DNA from 4 places in the Streptomyces sp. NBC_00670 genome. Region 2 is predicted to be linked to each of the others. Evidence: riboswitches for the same ligand, from Rfam matches in the RefSeq annotation. Region 2 holds a riboswitch; each other region holds the start of a gene.

Region 1 (3,995 bases), 1.2 Mb from region 2:
CGCGTCCCCGGCATCCGCTGCCGCACCTGCGGCATCCGCTCCCGCGCCCTCGGTCGCGGTGGCGTCCGGTGCCGCCGTCGCTCCTCCCGCGCTGTTCCCGGCGCCGCGCTCCTGTTCGAACTCCAGGGCGACGGCGGCGAGTTCCTGGAGGTTCTCGATCCGGGTCTCGTCCTGCGGGTCCGTCGACGCCTGCAACTCGGCGAGGTAGCCGGTGCGTTCGAGGATCGCCTCCAGGACCGTCGCCGGGCCGGCCCCGGACTCGACGACCGTACGCAGCTCCTCCATCAGCACGTTGAACCGCTTGACGGCGTTGGTGGAGCGGGCCGCCATGCCGTACGCCTCGTCGACGCGCCGCAGCGCCTGCGAGAAGCTGATCCGCTCGCGCTGCGCGAGGGCGTCGATCATCGCCTCGGCGCGCTCTCCGATGCCCCGCTTGGGCACGTTGAGGATGCGGCGCAGCGGAACGGAGTCCTCCGGGTTGGCGAGGACCCGCAGGTAGGCCAGGACGTCCCGGACCTCCTTGCGCTCGTAGAAGCGGACTCCGCCGACGACCTTGTAGGGCAGGCCGACGCGGATGAACACCTCTTCGAAGACACGGGACTGGGCGTTGGTGCGGTAGAAGACGGCGACGTCGCCCGCCTTGGCCTCGCCCGCGTCCGTGAGGCGGTCTATCTCGTCGGCGACGAACTGGGCCTCGTCGTGCTCGGTGTCGGCGACGTAGCCGGTGATCCGCGCGCCCGTGCCCGCGTTGGTCCAGAGGTTCTTGGGGCGGCGGGACTCGTTGCGTTCGATGACCGCGTTGGCGGCGGAGAGGATCGTCTGCGTGGAGCGGTAGTTCTGCTCCAGCAGGATCGTCGTCGCGTCCGGGTAGTCCTCCTCGAACTGGAGGATGTTGCGGATGGTCGCGCCGCGGAAGGCGTAGATCGACTGGTCGGCGTCGCCGACGACGCACAGCTCGGCGGGCGGCACCTGGGCCTCCGGCGGCACGTCGACCGGGTGTTCGGAGGTGCCGACCAGTTCGCGGACGAGGGCGTACTGGGCGTGGTTGGTGTCCTGGTACTCGTCGACCAGGACGTGGCGGAAGCGGCGGCGGTAGTGCTCGGCGACGTCCGGGAAGGCGCGCAGCAGGTTGACCGTCGTCATGATCAGGTCGTCGAAGTCGAGCGCGTTGGCCTCGCGCAGCCGCGACTGGTAGAGCGCGTAGGCCTGGGCGACCGTCTTCTCGAAGCCGTCGGCAGCCTGGGCGGCGAAGTCCTCCTCGTCGATCAGCTCGTTCTTCAGGTTGCTGATCTTGGCGCTGAAGGACTTCGGGGGGAAGCGCTTGGGGTCGAGGTCCAGGTCGCGGCAGACGAGGGCCATCAGGCGCTTGGAGTCGGCGGCGTCGTAGATGGAGAAGGACGAGGTGAAGCCGAGCCGCTTGCTCTCCCGGCGCAGGATGCGGACGCAGGCGCTGTGGAACGTCATCACCCACATCGCGTGCGCGCGCGGGCCGACGAGCTGCTCGACGCGCTCCTTCATCTCGCCCGCGGCCTTGTTGGTGAACGTGATCGCGAGGATCTGGCCGGGGTGGACGCTCCGCTCGGCCAGCAGGTGCGCGATGCGGTGGGTGAGCACGCGGGTCTTGCCGGAGCCGGCGCCGGCGACGATGAGCAGGGGGGAGCCGGCGTGCACGACGGCCGCGCGCTGGTTCTCGTTCAGCCCGTCGAGCAGCGCCGCCGCGTCCAGGGCGGGGCGGGGGGCGCCGTTGCGGTAGTACGAGTCCCGGTCCGGGGGCGTGTCGAACTTCCCGCCGAACAGATCGTCCGGAACCTGCTCCGGAGCGTGCTCGTCCTCGGGCGGGGGCGGGGGTTCCTCCTCGCGGGCCCGCGGGGCCTGGAGGTCCGCCAGGAAGCTGTCGTCAAAGAGGCTGCTCATCGCTCTCCGAGTCTAGGGCGCCCCACCGACAACCGGCCGCCCCCTCGGAAACTCCGGGCGGTACGCGGGCGGTCCGGGCGGTACGCGGGGCGGTCCACGGCAGTGCGCGGGGCGGTCCGCCGCAGTACGTGGGAGGCGGCGGGGCGTCCCGCGTGACGAAGCTCTCAGCGGTGGCGGCGGAACAGCCGTGCCGGCCGGGACCCGGCGGCACGGCCGGGCGCCGGGGCGGCGTTCCCGGCGCGATCATCGCTGGTGGCCGCGCGGCGAGGCGGGAACGGGCCGGTGGACGGGTCAACCGGCGGAACGATTCCGCCGGTTGGTCCGGACCGCTCCGGCAACCGAATCCTCACGCGAAGGTCACAAAAATGTATCGGACATAACGCACTTCGACCTTCACACGAGGGACACAAGTTGGCTACGGTGCCGACAGGCCGCTCGACGCAACCGGCGAACGTCGCCGGGCCGCGCGGCCTCCGCCGAGTCCGGCCCGCCCCCGCGGCCGACCGGAGCCGGGGACCCAACCGAGACCTGGGGTGAATCGGCCCAACCGCCCCGCGCGCACGGGCCGTAGGGCAGTCCTTCCGGAACCATCCGCCCGAATCCGACAGCTAACCCGGTAGGCGGAGTACGGAAGGAGTCGCCTCTCTTGGCGTCGGACCAGAAACCGCTTCCTGCCGGGGCGCGCCCCGTCGTCCCCGCAAGGCCGGGGACGCCCGCCGCAGGACCGGGAACGCCCGCGCTCGCCGCGGGGGCCCTGGACCCCATGGCCCTGATCTCTCCGGCGGCGGAGTCCGCGCCCGGGGCCGAGCCGCCGGCGCCGAGCCGCGCGGAGGTCCAGCAGCGGATCGACAACCTGTACCAACGGGTCGAGACGGCCACCGAGAACTACAACGCGACGCGTGTCATGGCCGCGAAGGAGCGGCAGCAGCCGGGGGCCGCGGCGGAGGCGGCGAAGCGGACGCAGTGGCTCGACACGGCGCGCGCGAAGCTGGGGCCCTCCGTGGCCGCGGTGCTGCCGGCCGACCGGCGCCCGGACCGCCCCGGCCGTCCCTCGTCGGGCCGGTCCGCCGGACGTCCGGCGGACGGGCACCCGTCGCGCCTGCGGCAGTCGTCGATCGACAGGACGGTCGCCGAACTGATCGCCGCGACGGAGAAGCGGCGTCCTGGACGGGGCGCACCCGCGCTGGGCCCCGGCCGCGCGACACCGGCGCTCGGGCCGGGGCGCACGGGTGGGACGGACGCGCCGGGCAGCGGTGCGGGTGGTGTTGGTGGTGTTGGCGCTGCCGGTGGTGTGGGTGGTGCGGCGGATGGTCCGAGCGGTCGTGGTGACCGGGGTGGTCCGGGTGGCCGGGGCAGGTCGGGACCGGAGCTGCCGGCGTTGCCGGCGCCCCGGAGGCCGGCCTCGCCGAGCGCGCCGCAGCGGACGCCGCGCACGTTCAAGGACGCGACACAGCGGAAGCTGGCCATGGCGCGCGTACTGCTGTCGCAGCGGACGGGCACACCGCGCGCGGCGCTGGAGAGCGCGCCCGCCGCACAACCGTGGACGCCCCCCGCGCCCGCCCCGGGACAGGGAATGCCCACGGGTGCGTACGCGGCGGCCGGGGACGGTTCGGGATCGTTCGGGGCAGGGGCGCTCGGGAGCGGCGCGGAGTCGTACGCGGGGGGACCGATCACCGGGGCCGCGGCGGGCAACACCGTGCGCGCGGGCGGCACGGGTTCCTTCACCGCGGTCGGCGCGGTCGGCGCGTACGCGGGTGCGGGCAGCGGGGCTGTCTCCGCGGCCATGGACGGCACGGCCTCCTTCCCGGCGACCGCCGCGGGGACCTACCCGGGCGCGGGCAGTGCTGGGTCCTTCCCGGCCGTGGGTGGCACCGGATCCCTTCCGGCCGTGGGTGGCACCGGTTCCCACCCGGCGGCCGGCGCCACCGGCGCGTACCCGGGGGCGGGCGGTACGGGTCCGTCTCCTGCCCTGGACAGCAACGGTCCCTTTCCTGCCCTGGACAGCAACGGTCCTTTTCCTGCCATGGACAGGACCGGTTCCTTCCCCGCCGTGGACGGGACCGGTTCCTTCCCCGCCGTGG
Region 2 (3,995 bases):
GGCTCCCGGAGGACGGCACGCGCGCGTGCGACGCGGCCGACCTGGCGCTCACCGTGCTCGGCGGCGGCGAGTCCTCCCGGCTGTTCAACCGTCTGGTGCGCCGCGACCGCACCGCCGTCGCCGCCGGCTTCGGCCTGCTCCGGCTGGCCGGGGCGCCCTCGCTCGGCTGGCTGGACGTGAAGACCTCCGGCGACGTCGAGGTGCCCGTCATCGAGGCGGCCGTCGACGAGGAGCTCGCCCGGTTCGCCGAGGAGGGCCCCACCGCCGAGGAGATGGAGCGCGCCCAGGCGCAGCTGGAGCGCGAGTGGCTGGACCGGCTCGGCACGGTCGCCGGCCGCGCCGACGAACTGTGCCGGTACGCCGTCCTGTTCGGCGACCCGCAGCTCGCCCTGACGGCCGTCACGCGTGTCCTGGAGGTCACCCCCGAGGAGGTCCGGGACATCGCCCGGGCCCGGCTGCGGCCCGACAACCGCGCGGTGCTCGTCTACGAGCCGGTCGCGCCCGAGGAGCCCGAGGCCGCCGAGGCCGCCGAAGTCACCGACGAGAACGAGGAGTCGGCGAAGTGACCGAGCTCGCGACCATGGAGTTCCACCCGCAGCCCCGGGCCGGCGAGGCGAAGCCCTGGGCGTTCCCCGCGCCCGAGCGCGGCACCCTGGACAACGGCCTGACGCTGCTGCGCTGCCACCGCCCCGGCCAGCAGGTCGTCGCCGTCGAGGTGCTCCTCGACGCGCCCCTGGAGGCCGAACCGCAGGCCCAGGAGGGTGTCGCCACCATCATGGCGCGCGCCTTCTCCGAGGGCACCGACAAGCACTCCGCGGAGGAGTTCGCCGCCGAGCTGGAGCGCTGCGGCGCCACCCTTGACGCGCACGCCGACCACCCCGGTGTACGGCTCTCCCTGGAGGTGCCCGTCTCGCGGCTCGCCAAGGCGCTCGGCCTGCTCGCCGACGCGCTGCGCGCCCCCGCGTTCGACGACGGCGAGATCGAGCGCCTGGTGCGCAACCGGCTCGACGAGATCCCGCACGAGACCGCCAACCCGGCCCGTCGCGCCGCCAAGGAGCTGTCCCGGCAGCTCTTCCCGGCGGACTCCCGCATGTCCCGGCCCCGTCAGGGCACCGAGGAGAGCGTCGAGGCCATCGACGCGGCGGCCGTACGCGCGTTCTACGAGCGGCACGTACGGCCCGCCACCGCCACCGCGGTGGTCGTCGGCGACCTCACCGGCGTCGACCTGGACGCGCTCCTCGCCGACACGCTCGGCGCGTGGACGGGCGCGCCCGGGCAGCCGCGTCCGGTGCCCCCGGTGACCGCCGACGACACCGGCCGCGTGATCGTCGTGCACCGCCCCGGAGCCGTCCAGACGCAGCTCCTCATCGGCCGCGTCGGCGCCGACCGGCACGACCGCGTGTGGCCCGCCCAGGTGCTCGGCACGTACTGCCTCGGCGGCACCCTCACCTCGCGGCTGGACCGCGTGCTGCGCGAGGAGAAGGGCTACACCTACGGTGTGCGCGCGTTCGGCCAGGTGCTGCGTTCCGCGCCCGACGGCAGCGGCGCCGCGATGCTCGCCATCAGCGGTTCCGTCGACACCCCGAACACCGGCCCCGCCCTCGACGACCTGTGGAAGGTGCTGCGCACCCTCGCCGCCGAGGGGCTGACCGACGCCGAGCGCGATGTCGCCGTGCAGAACCTGGTGGGCGTCGCCCCGCTGAAGTTCGAGACCGCGGCCGCCGTCGCGAGCTCGCTCGCCGACCAGGTCGAGCAGCACCTGCCGGACGACTACCAGGCGACGCTGTATCAGCAGCTCGCCGCCACCGGCACGGTGGAGGCGACGGCCGCCGTCGTCAACGCCTTCCCGGTGGACCGTCTGGTGACGATCCTGGTGGGCGACGCCGAGCAGATCGCGGAGCCCGTACGCGCCCTGGGGATCGGCGAAGTCACCGTGGTGGCCGCCGAGTAGCACGGGCGGCGCGCGGGGGCGTGGACGAGGCCCTGGTGACTCCCCGGACGTCACCAGGGCCTCCCGCGCCCCCGGTCCGGCCCGCCGACGGCGGGTGTTTGTCCGTATTGCCACAGAGGGTGGCGCTTCCGCGGTGTGGGATACGCAACAAAACCGTTACCTCGTTTGCCCGTTGAAACGGCGCCCGCTTAGCGTCTTCCCGGCTGTCCGTCAGGCAGCGCGCCGCATCCGCGGCAGCGGACAGTCATCGCCGAGTCCCCGTACGGCGCGAGCCAGGGGAGCCGGGGACCCACGTCCCTGGGGTGAATCGGACGCCCCCACAGGGTGTCCGTAGGAGACCTTCCTGCTCCGAACCCGTCAGCTAACCCGGTAGGCGAGAAGGAAGGAAAGGACGACCCCTTACATGGCGTTCACCCGCGCCCCCGGGAAGCACCGCCGTGCCGATCGCACGAAGCGCACGACGACCGGCGCCGTGGGCGTCGCGGCGCTCGCCACCACCGGCGTCGTCGGCACCCTGGCCGCTCCCGCGTTCGCCGCGGAGCCCGCCGCCTCCGTCGACCAGACCGGGCTCCTGCGGGCCGCCGGCATCGGCGAGAGCGTCGCCGCGCGGATCGACGCCCAGGCCCTCGCCCAGGAGAAGGCGGCCGCGCGCAAGGCGGCCGAGGAGGCCGCGCGCAAGGAGGCCGCCGCGCAGGCGGAGCGGGCCCGCGACGCGAAGGAGCGCGCCGCCCGCGAGGCCGAGCGCAAGCGGCTGAACACCTTCGTCGCGCCGATCTCGGGCTCCTACGTCTCCACCGGCTACCAGGCCAGCAGCTCCCTGTGGTCCTCCGGCACCCACACCGGCATCGACTTCCACGCCGCCACCGGCACCTCCGTGCACGCCGTCGGCTCCGGCACCGTCGTGGAGACCGGCTGGGGCGGGGCCTACGGCAACCAGATCGTCCTCAAGATGGCCGACGGCACCTACACCCAGTACGGCCACCTGTCGTCCATCGGCGTCACGGTGGGCCAGCAGGTCACCCCCGGGCAGCAGATCGCCCTGTCCGGCGCGACCGGCAACGTCACCGGCCCGCATCTGCACTTCGAGGCCCGTACGAGCCCGGAGTACGGCTCCGACATCGACCCGGTGGCGTACCTGCGCGCCCACGGCGTCAACGTCTGAAGCACCCGCGTCGGCGCACCCGCGCACCGGCCGACGCCCCCCGAACCGTCGTCGACGGCCCCGGCCCCCGAAGCCGGGGCCGTTCTCGTTCCGTCCGGGCATTTCGTCCCGGCCGTTGTCCAAAAAAGAACCATGAATTCCGGCCCGCCGTCGGAAATCCCTCTCCGCTGCAATAGAGTCGGTCGGGCAATGCGCCGGCCGACGGCGCTTCGCACGGAAATCGAGGCGGAGGTCGGACATGCGTATTCCGGCGCACTCGGTATGCGCGGCGATCCGCGAGGACATCGTCGCCGGCGTCCACGCGCGCGGCAGCCGGCTCACCGAGGAGGTCCTCGCCCGCCGCTACGGCGTCTCCCGCGTCCCCGTGCGCGAGGCGCTGCGCACGCTGGAGGCCGAGGGCTTCGTCGTCACCCGGCGGCACGCGGGCGCGTGCGTGGCCGAGCCCACCGGGCAGGAGGCCGCCGACCTGCTGGAGATGCACGTCCTGCTGGAACCGCTCGGCGCCGCCCGGGCCGCCCAGCGGCGCACGGAGGCCCATCTGAAGGTGCTGCGCGGCCTGGTCAGGCTCGGCCGGGAACGGGCAGGGCAGGGCAGCAGCGACGACCTGCGCTCCCTGGACGGCTGGTTCCACGACACGCTCGCGCAGGCCGCCGGGAGCCCGGCGCTGAGCACCACGCTGGCCCAGCTGCGGCACAAGATCGCATGGATGTACGTCACCGGGACACCGGCCGACCCCGTGGCGGACTGGGCGGAACGCGGCGGCATCGTCGACGCGATCGCCCGGGGCGACGACGCCCGCGCCCACATCCTCGCCGCACAGCACACCCAACGGACGACCACGTCCCACCGGCTGCGGCCCGTCGGCGCGGACATGGGTGTGAG
Region 3 (3,995 bases), 2.6 Mb from region 2:
CCAGGACGACTTCCGCGACTGGACCGGCATGATGTTGCATCTTCCCGGGGGCACGCCCCCGGACCCCCAGGGTCACGGCAAGGGCCCCCGCGGCGGTGTCGCCCGCTCCGTCAAGAAGATGCGCGGCTACCTCGCCGAGCTCATCCACCGCAAGCGCGAGGCGCTCCCCGCCGAACCCGCCCCCGGCGAGGACCTCATCTCCGGTCTCATCCGCGCCTCCGACGAGGGCGAGCACCTCACCGAGAACGAGGCCGCCGCGATGGCGTTCATCCTGCTCTTCGCCGGCTTCGAGACCACCGTCAACCTCATCGGCAACGGCACCCACGCCCTGCTCACCCACCCCGAGCAGCGCACCCGGCTCCAGGACTCGCTCGCCGCCGGGGAGCAGGGGCTGCTGGAGACCGGCGTCGAGGAACTGCTGCGCTTCGACGGCCCCGTGGAGCTGGCCACCTGGCGGTTCGCCACCCGGCCGCTGACCCTGGGCGGCCAGGACATCGCCGCCGGCGACGCCGTCCTCGTCGTCCTGGCGGCCGCCGACCGCGACCCGGAACGGTTCGCCGACCCGGACGTGCTCGATCTCACCCGCCGTGACAATCAACACCTGGGATACGGCCACGGCATCCACTACTGTCTCGGTGCCCCGCTCGCCCGCCTGGAGGGCCGGACCGCGCTCGCCACCCTCCTGACCCGCCTGCCGGACCTCCGACTCGCGGTGGATTCCACCGAATTGCGGTGGCGCGGAGGCCTCATCATGCGCGGATTGCGCACGCTGCCCGTGGAGTTCGCACCCGTCCCGAATTGAGGCGGCATCGGTTCCGCGTAAACACGGACGACCAGGTAAAGGTGACAGTTCCTCAGCTCTGTGATCTTCACGTGATCTGCGCTGCATTAACTTGTAACCGGTGTTGCTCTGGCTATACGTTCACGCATCAACAAGGCGGTTCCCACGGCCGCCGCGTTGGGTCACCGCTGTCGTGTGAAAGGCTTCCGCATGCTCTCCGGGAACGGTCGTCACCGTCGCCCCCGTCAGGCTCCGGCCCTCCTCGTCGCGGCCGGCGTGACCGGCTCCGCCATCGCCATCCCCCTGCTCGGCGCCACCGGCGCGAGCGCCGCCAGCGGTACCACCTGGGACCAGGTCGCGGAGTGCGAGAGCGGCGGCTCCTGGAGCGCGGACACGGGCAACAACCTGTACGGCGGCCTCCAGTTGTCGCAGGACGACTGGAACAACTACGGCGGCCTCGACTACGCGGCCAGCCCGGACAAGGCCAGCCGTTCGCAGCAGATCGCCGTCGCGGAGAAGATCCTCGACGCCGAGGGCGTCGCCGCCTGGCCCACCTGCGGGCCGCTCTCCGGCCTCTCCAAGGACACCGGTTCCGCGGACGTCGACACGGGCGTCGGCAAGGGCTCCTCGGGCGAATCCGGTGATTCCGACTCCGGGCTCGACCTCGGTCTGGACAACTCGTCCGGTTCGTCCGACTCGTCGTCCTCCTCTTCCGGTTCGTCCGATTCCTCGTCCTCCGGCACATCCGGCGGGAATTCCGACGGCACGTCCACCGGGAAGTCCGGCGACGACTCCGACGGAAAGGCGAGCGCGAGCCCCAGCAAGAAGGCGAAGCATTCCTCGGACGACTCCGACGATTCCCGCTCCGGCGGCGATTCCGCCCGTTCCGCGGAATCCGGCGACAAGTCCGGCAGTTCGTCGGCCGACGGGTCGAAGGGGGGCGAGTCGGACCAGTACCGGCAGAGCCCGGCCTCCTCCGCCCTCGTCGACACCGGCAGCGTCGACGGGACGAAGGGTGCCAACACCCTCATCGCCGACGGAACCGGCCGGCACCGCGGCGGCAGCGCCGAGGAGGGCTCCACCTACACGGTCCGCGACGGCGACACCCTCGGCTCCATCGCCGACTCCCTTGGCGTCGACGGCGGCTGGCGGGCCCTCTACGACGACAACAAGGACGCCATCGGCAGCGACCCGAGCGTCATCCACCCCGGTCAGAGCCTCGTCGTGGAGTAGTCGAGCGGCTGTCGAAAACGTGTGGGACGGCAGGGGAACAATCGGACGTACGGTGCCGAACTGCACGGAAAATCGGGGGAGTTTGGTCCGTGGATCACCCGGGATGTCCGGTTCGGTGAAAGTGTGGGATGAGTCTCATAAGCCGTGATCGTCTTTGAAATCCGGCGGATCCCGTGTCTACGGTCATCACCGCTCGCCACCGCGGGCCCCGACGGTCGCCACGCCGAATCCTGCCAGTGGCCGTACGGGAACAGTCGTCGCGTCAAGCGCCGTAGGCAGGAGCGGGGGACCCAGGTAAGTGCCGGGTCCGGCAGCCGGGCCACAGTGTGGCTCCGGACGGCCGGATGCGGCTTGGGGTGAAGTCGTGCGCCGGAGACGGCGTACGACCGGGCAACTCAACCGGCCCGAACCCGACAGCTCACCTCGCAGGCGTCGGTGAGGGGATCTCTCCATGCTGTTTTCCGGCAAGGGCAAGCACCGTCGTCCGTCCAAGGCCACCCGTGTCGTCGCGCTCGCCGGCGTCACCGGTGCCGCCGTCGCCGCCCCGCTGATGGCGGCCGGCAACGCCTCCGCCGCCACCGCCTCCCAGTGGGACGCCGTCGCGCAGTGCGAGTCCGGCGGCAACTGGTCCATCAACACCGGCAACGGGTTCTACGGCGGGCTGCAGTTCACCAACTCCACCTGGGCCGCGTACGGCGGCACCGCGTACGCCGCGCGGGCCGACCTGGCCTCCAAGTCGGCGCAGATAGCCGTCGCCGAGAAGGTCCTCGCGGGGCAGGGCAAGGGCGCCTGGCCGGTGTGCGGCAAGGGGCTGACGAGCGCCGCGTACGACGGGGCGGCCGCGTCGTCGGCCGGCGGCTCGTCCTCCAACGGCTCCAGCAGCTCCAGCAGCGCCGGTTCCTCCAGCAGCTCCTCGTCCTCGACCGAGCAGCACGCCTCCCGGTCGCAGGAGCGGCCGGCCGCGAAGAAGACGGTCACCACGCCGACCGGCAAGAAGGTCGAGAAGGGTGACGGCGAGTACAAGGTCGTCAAGGGTGACACGCTGAGCGGGATCGCGGCGGAGCACGATGTGGCGGGCGGCTGGCAGAAGCTGTTCACGCTGAACAAGGACATCGTGGACGACGCCGACGTCATCTACCCCGGCCAGCAGCTCCACCTGAGCTGACGCTCCCCTCTACTCCCCACCCCCGCCGCGTCTCCCCCGTACGCGGCGGGGGTGGGGTATTTCTCGCGGGGTGCGTTGTCGGCCGACGGCCGGTGGGGCGACGAGCCACGACGCACCCGCACCCGCCCACGTACCGTTCACCCCGAGCTCTCAGGCGCTCCCTTGTGCTCCACCCCGCTCATTTTGTTCCGCCAGGAAACAATTCACCCACACTTCTGCCCACGGAGTGGGCCGCACACCTGCCCCGCCGTCGGAGACAGCTAGGCTCGGGTCCGCGAGCCACCCCGGCCTCGCACCCCGCGTCGGGCCCCGCGGCCCGGCGTACCCGCGTCACATCCCAGAAGGAGATGCTCGTGCCGTCCATCGACGTCGTCGTAGCCCGGGAAATCCTGGACTCCCGAGGCAACCCCACGGTCGAGGTCGAGGTCGGCCTCGACGACGGCAGCACGGGTCGTGCCGCCGTCCCCTCCGGTGCCAGCACCGGCGCCTTCGAGGCCATCGAGCTCCGTGACGGCGACCCGAGCCGCTACCTGGGCAAGGGCGTCGAGAAGGCCGTCCTCGCCGTCATCGAGCAGATCGGCCCGGAGCTGGTCGGCTACGACGCCACCGAGCAGCGCCTGATCGACCAGGCCATGTTCGACCTGGACGCCACCGACAACAAGGGCTCGCTCGGCGCCAACGCCATCCTCGGCGTCTCCCTCGCCGTCGCCCACGCCGCCTCCGAGGCGTCCGACCTGCCGCTCTTCCGCTACCTGGGCGGCCCCAACGCGCACCTGCTGCCGGTGCCGATGATGAACATCCTGAACGGCGGCTCGC
Region 4 (3,995 bases), 2.1 Mb from region 2:
CCCTTCATGCCGGGGGCGAACGCCGAGTAGGCGTCGGCGCTGTCGACGAAGTTGCCGCCGGCGGCCAGGTAGGCGTCCAGCACGGCGAAGGATCCGGCCTCGTCGGCGGTCCAGCCGAAGACGTTGCCGCCGAGGCAGAGCGGAGCGACCTCGAGAGACGTTGAGCCCAGAGGGCGAAGAGACATCATTTAACGATGTTAAGGAGAGGTTCGGGTGTTCCCGCGCCGTGCCGTGCGCTCTTACCCGATCGCCTCGCGACTCGGCCCGACGGGGCAGCACGCTGCGCGAAAGGACACGGCGCGACAGGGCACGCCGGGGCACGGCCGGCTCAGGGAGTGAGCCCCTTGGACCGCAGCCACGCCATCGGGTCGATCCCGGTGGCCGCGCCCCCGGGGTGCACCTCCAGGTGCAGATGCGGGCCGGTGACGTTGCCGGTGGCGCCGACGCGGCCGATGACCTCGCCGGTGGAGACCTTCTGCCCGACGCTGACGCTGATCGAGGACTGGTGGCAGAACCACAGCTCGGTGCCGTCGTCCAGGGTCAGGATGGTGCGGTAGCCGTAGGACCCGGCCCAGCCCGCCTCGGTGATCGTGCCGCTGTGGATCGCCTTGATGAGCGTGCCGGTGGGCGCGGCGAAGTCGAGACCGGTGTGATAGCCGGACGACCACATCGATCCGGCCTCGCCGAAGGTCGAGGTGATCGTGTACGAGGAGGTCGGCAGCGTGAACTGCTTGGCCAGCTTGGCGAGTTTCTCCGCGGCGGCCTTCTTCTTGGCCTCCGCCTCCGCCTTCTCCTTCGCCTCGGCGGCCTTCTTCTCGGCCTTCGCCTCCGCCTCCTTGGCGGCGGACGCGGCCTGCTTGGCGGCGGCGGTCTCGGCGGCCCGCGCGGCGGCGCTGTCCGCCTGGTCCTGCTGGGCCTCGGCCTGCCGCATGATCCGGGCGCGCAGCGCCTCGCCCGCGTCCGTGGAGCCCGCGGCGGTGTCGGCACCGGTCAGCCCGGCGCCGGTGAGCGGGGCGGAGGCGGTCTGTACGGCGGTGTCGGAGTCGTCGCCGGAGTCGTCGCCGACCAGAGCCCTGGCCGAGTCGGTGACGGAGGAGAGGTCCGGCAGGGATATGGAGACCGGCGGCTTGCCGGTCTGCGCGGTGGCCATGCCGCCCGCGCCGACGGCGGCGATCACGCCGACGCCCAGAACGGTGGAGCTGCGCGCGAGTCCGCCCCCGCGCTGCTTGGTGACGCGGTGCCGGCCGCGCACGGGACGAACGGAGTCCGCGGTGGGATTCCACTCCTCCCAGGTGCCCTCCTCGGAACGGCGGTCGACGTCGAGGACCTCGGCGCCGGACGGAACGTACGAGGGGTTCTGGGCAGGCCGGTTGGACGCCACGTGGGCGCGCTCCTTTCCTTCCTCACGCCTGCCGGGTTAGCTGACGGGTTCGGAGCAGGAAGGTCTCCTACGCGCGTATACCGGCCGTATCTCTACGGCGGCAACCGCACGATTCACCCCTGGGTGGTGGTTCCCCGGCTCCCTTGCGGGATTAGGCAGATGAGCACGGGGCCGCCTCCTGTGACGGCTGGGACGACCGTGCTGCGTTATCGAACGTTAATAGACCCGGGGCGCACATTCCAAGCGGTTCGGGGGAACGGCTTACACGTCTTGGCCAGGACTTTTGCGTCACGAGCCACGCAAAATCGGGCGAGTCGACCCTGCCTTCCGCGAGTTTCGGACACATGCGCGCCCTGACATCCAGTCAATAAACTTGCGGAAAGACACGATCCGGTCACGACAGGTGACACCGACGGCGCGGTCGCGGTGACGGCCGACGCTCAGGGGTGCGGTCGCCGTACCGCCAGCAGGGCCAGGTCGTCCGTGGCCCGGCCGCCGGTGTGCCGGGCGACCTCGTCCGCCAGGAAGGTGAGCAGCGCGTCCGGTCCGGAGAAGGTGCGGCCGGCGAGCCGGGCGGCGGGGTCGTAGAACTCGCCGTGCCGGTCGCGGGCCTCGGAGAGCCCGTCGGTGTGGAAGAGGAGGGTGGCCCCGTACGGCAGCGCGGCCTCGTCCGCGCGTTCGGGCCACATGCCCAGCTCGCCCATGCCGAGCGGCAGCGCGGGCTCCCGCGGTTCGAGCACGCGCAGCCTGCCGTCGGCGTGCAGGAGCAGCGGGGCGGGATGGCCGCGGTTGACGAGCCGGACGAGTGCGTTGCCGTGCGGGATCTCGGCGAGGACGGCGGTGGTGAACCCCTCGAAGGAGTCCAGGTCGTGGCGCCGGCCGGCCTCCCGGGCGAGCGCGCGTTCGAGCCGCTGGGCGACGGCGCCGAGCGTGGCCTCCTGCTCGGCGGCCTCCCGGAACGCCCCGATCACGACGGCGACGACGCTCACGGCGCTGATGCCCTTGCCGCGCACGTCCCCCAGCACGAGGCGCACGCCGTGCGGGGAGTCCTGGACGGCGTACAGGTCGCCGCCGATCGCCGCCCCGGCCTGCGCGGCCTCGTAGCGTGCGGCGACGTCGAGGCCCGCGAGGCGCTCGGCCGGCTGCGGCATGACGGCGAGTTGCGCGGCCTCGGCGATGTGGCGGACGGAGGCGAGGCGGGCGCCGGTGCGGCGGACGAGCACGTTGGTGAGGACGGCGAGGGCGGCGACGGTGGCCACCGTCAGCAGCTCGGTGGTGGTGTCGACGTTCGACATGACCCCGAACACGGCGTGGATCGCGACCACGGCCAGGACGGCGGCCAGGGCGGTCAGGGCGGTGCCGCGCGTCGAGTACAGGGAGGAGGCGACCAGGGGCGCCGCGGTGAACAGGGGTGCGGCGGTGAAGTCGGCCGGGGTGAGGCAGTCGTAGACGATCGCGGCGACGAGCAGCAGCACCGGGAGGAAGGGCAGCACGGCACGGACGCAGGCCGCCCCGCGGCTGCCGTTCCCGACGGTCGCGGCCGACCGCTTCTCTGTGCGCTGCCCCACGGGACCAGCGTGGCCGGGCAGGCGCGGCGGGGCACCTCCGGTGGGCCGGGCGGGTGGCGGGTCGGGCTTTTCGGGAGACGCGGATGGGGACGACAAAAACCCCGGGGGCGGAAGCCTTTCGGCCTCCGCCCCCGGGGACGTGGTAGCGGGGACAGGATTTGAACCTGCGACCTCTGGGTTATGAGCCCAGCGAGCTACCGAGCTGCTCCACCCCGCGTCGGTGAAACCAGTGTACGTCATCCCGGGGACGCCTCTCACCACATTTACCTGGGCGATCGCCCGCCCCGCGCCCGGGCCTCCCGTGTCTCTCCGGTGGGCGCACCGCTCAGCGGGGCGCCGAGCGCCGCCGCCAGGGGAGCGCGTCGCCGCATGCCGTGCGCTGCTCCTCGCTCCCCAGCGCCCCCGCGATCCGCGTGCAGATCTCCTCGAGCTGCCCCACCTGCTCCGGCGTGAGCCGGTCGAACACGGCGGCGCGCACCGTCTCCACGTGCCCCGGCGCCGTACGGTCCAGCAGTCGCGCCCCCTCCTCGGTCAGCACCGCGATGCTGCCGCGCCGGTCGCCCGGGCAGCCTTCGCGCCGTACGCTGCCGTCCTTCTCCAGGCGGGTGACGACGTAGGTCAGCCGGCTCCGGGTGACCTTGAGCGACGCGGCGAGGTCGGTCATGCGCAGCCGTCGGTCGGGGGCCTCGGAGAGGTTGGCCAGCACGGAGTAGTACAGGTGCGGCAGGCCGGCCTGCTGCTGGAGCTGCCGGTCGATCGCGTCCTCCAGGAGGAGGGAGGCGGCGAGGTACGCGCGCCAGGCACGCTGTTCCTCGGAGGTGAGCCAGCGGGTCGTCATGACGGCAGTGTAGTTATTGTTCCAAAGTTGAACCATCTGGTCACCGGGCCATCCGACTGCCGGGCGATCCGACCACTGGGCCATCCGACTGCCGGGCGATCCGGCCGCCGGGCCGTTCGACCGCTGAACCACCCGACCTCGTCCCGTCCGATCTTCCGGGAGCGTGCACATGCCCCACCCCCACGTCCTGCTGTCCGCCGCCGTCTCC

The links. Region 2 has a riboswitch for cyclic di-AMP ahead of OIE12_RS25045 (M23 family metallopeptidase). Riboswitches for the same ligand answer to the same signal wherever they lie in the genome.
Region 1: another riboswitch for cyclic di-AMP. It lies ahead of OIE12_RS33495 (NlpC/P60 family protein); the one in region 2 lies ahead of OIE12_RS25045 (M23 family metallopeptidase).
Region 3: another riboswitch for cyclic di-AMP. It lies ahead of OIE12_RS13310 (transglycosylase family protein); the one in region 2 lies ahead of OIE12_RS25045 (M23 family metallopeptidase).
Region 4: another riboswitch for cyclic di-AMP. It lies ahead of OIE12_RS15550 (M23 family metallopeptidase); the one in region 2 lies ahead of OIE12_RS25045 (M23 family metallopeptidase).

What each region holds. Positions count from the first base shown of each region.
Region 1 is NZ_CP109017.1:4,457,854-4,461,848, reverse strand. It holds gene OIE12_RS19850 (ATP-dependent DNA helicase) at 1-1,914, opposite strand, end outside; cyclic di-AMP (ydaO/yuaA leader) riboswitch at 2,379-2,552, shown strand; gene OIE12_RS33495 (NlpC/P60 family protein) at 2,678-3,995, shown strand, end outside.
Region 2 is NZ_CP109017.1:5,640,569-5,644,563, forward strand. It holds gene OIE12_RS25035 (M16 family metallopeptidase) at 1-566, shown strand, start outside; gene OIE12_RS25040 (M16 family metallopeptidase) at 563-1,951, shown strand; cyclic di-AMP (ydaO/yuaA leader) riboswitch at 2,190-2,341, shown strand; gene OIE12_RS25045 (M23 family metallopeptidase) at 2,355-3,113, shown strand; gene OIE12_RS25050 (GntR family transcriptional regulator) at 3,352-3,995, shown strand, end outside.
Region 3 is NZ_CP109017.1:3,012,952-3,016,946, reverse strand. It holds gene OIE12_RS13320 (cytochrome P450 family protein) at 1-802, shown strand, start outside; gene OIE12_RS13315 (transglycosylase family protein) at 992-2,014, shown strand; cyclic di-AMP (ydaO/yuaA leader) riboswitch at 2,272-2,461, shown strand; gene OIE12_RS13310 (transglycosylase family protein) at 2,466-3,179, shown strand; gene eno (phosphopyruvate hydratase) at 3,533-3,995, shown strand, end outside.
Region 4 is NZ_CP109017.1:3,497,976-3,501,970, forward strand. It holds gene OIE12_RS15545 (aldo/keto reductase) at 1-188, opposite strand, end outside; gene OIE12_RS15550 (M23 family metallopeptidase) at 329-1,381, opposite strand; cyclic di-AMP (ydaO/yuaA leader) riboswitch at 1,392-1,549, opposite strand; gene OIE12_RS15555 (PP2C family protein-serine/threonine phosphatase) at 1,822-2,949, opposite strand; tRNA gene OIE12_RS15560 (tRNA-Met) at 3,090-3,166, opposite strand; gene OIE12_RS15565 (MarR family winged helix-turn-helix transcriptional regulator) at 3,275-3,787, opposite strand; gene OIE12_RS15570 (dihydrofolate reductase family protein) at 3,957-3,995, shown strand, end outside.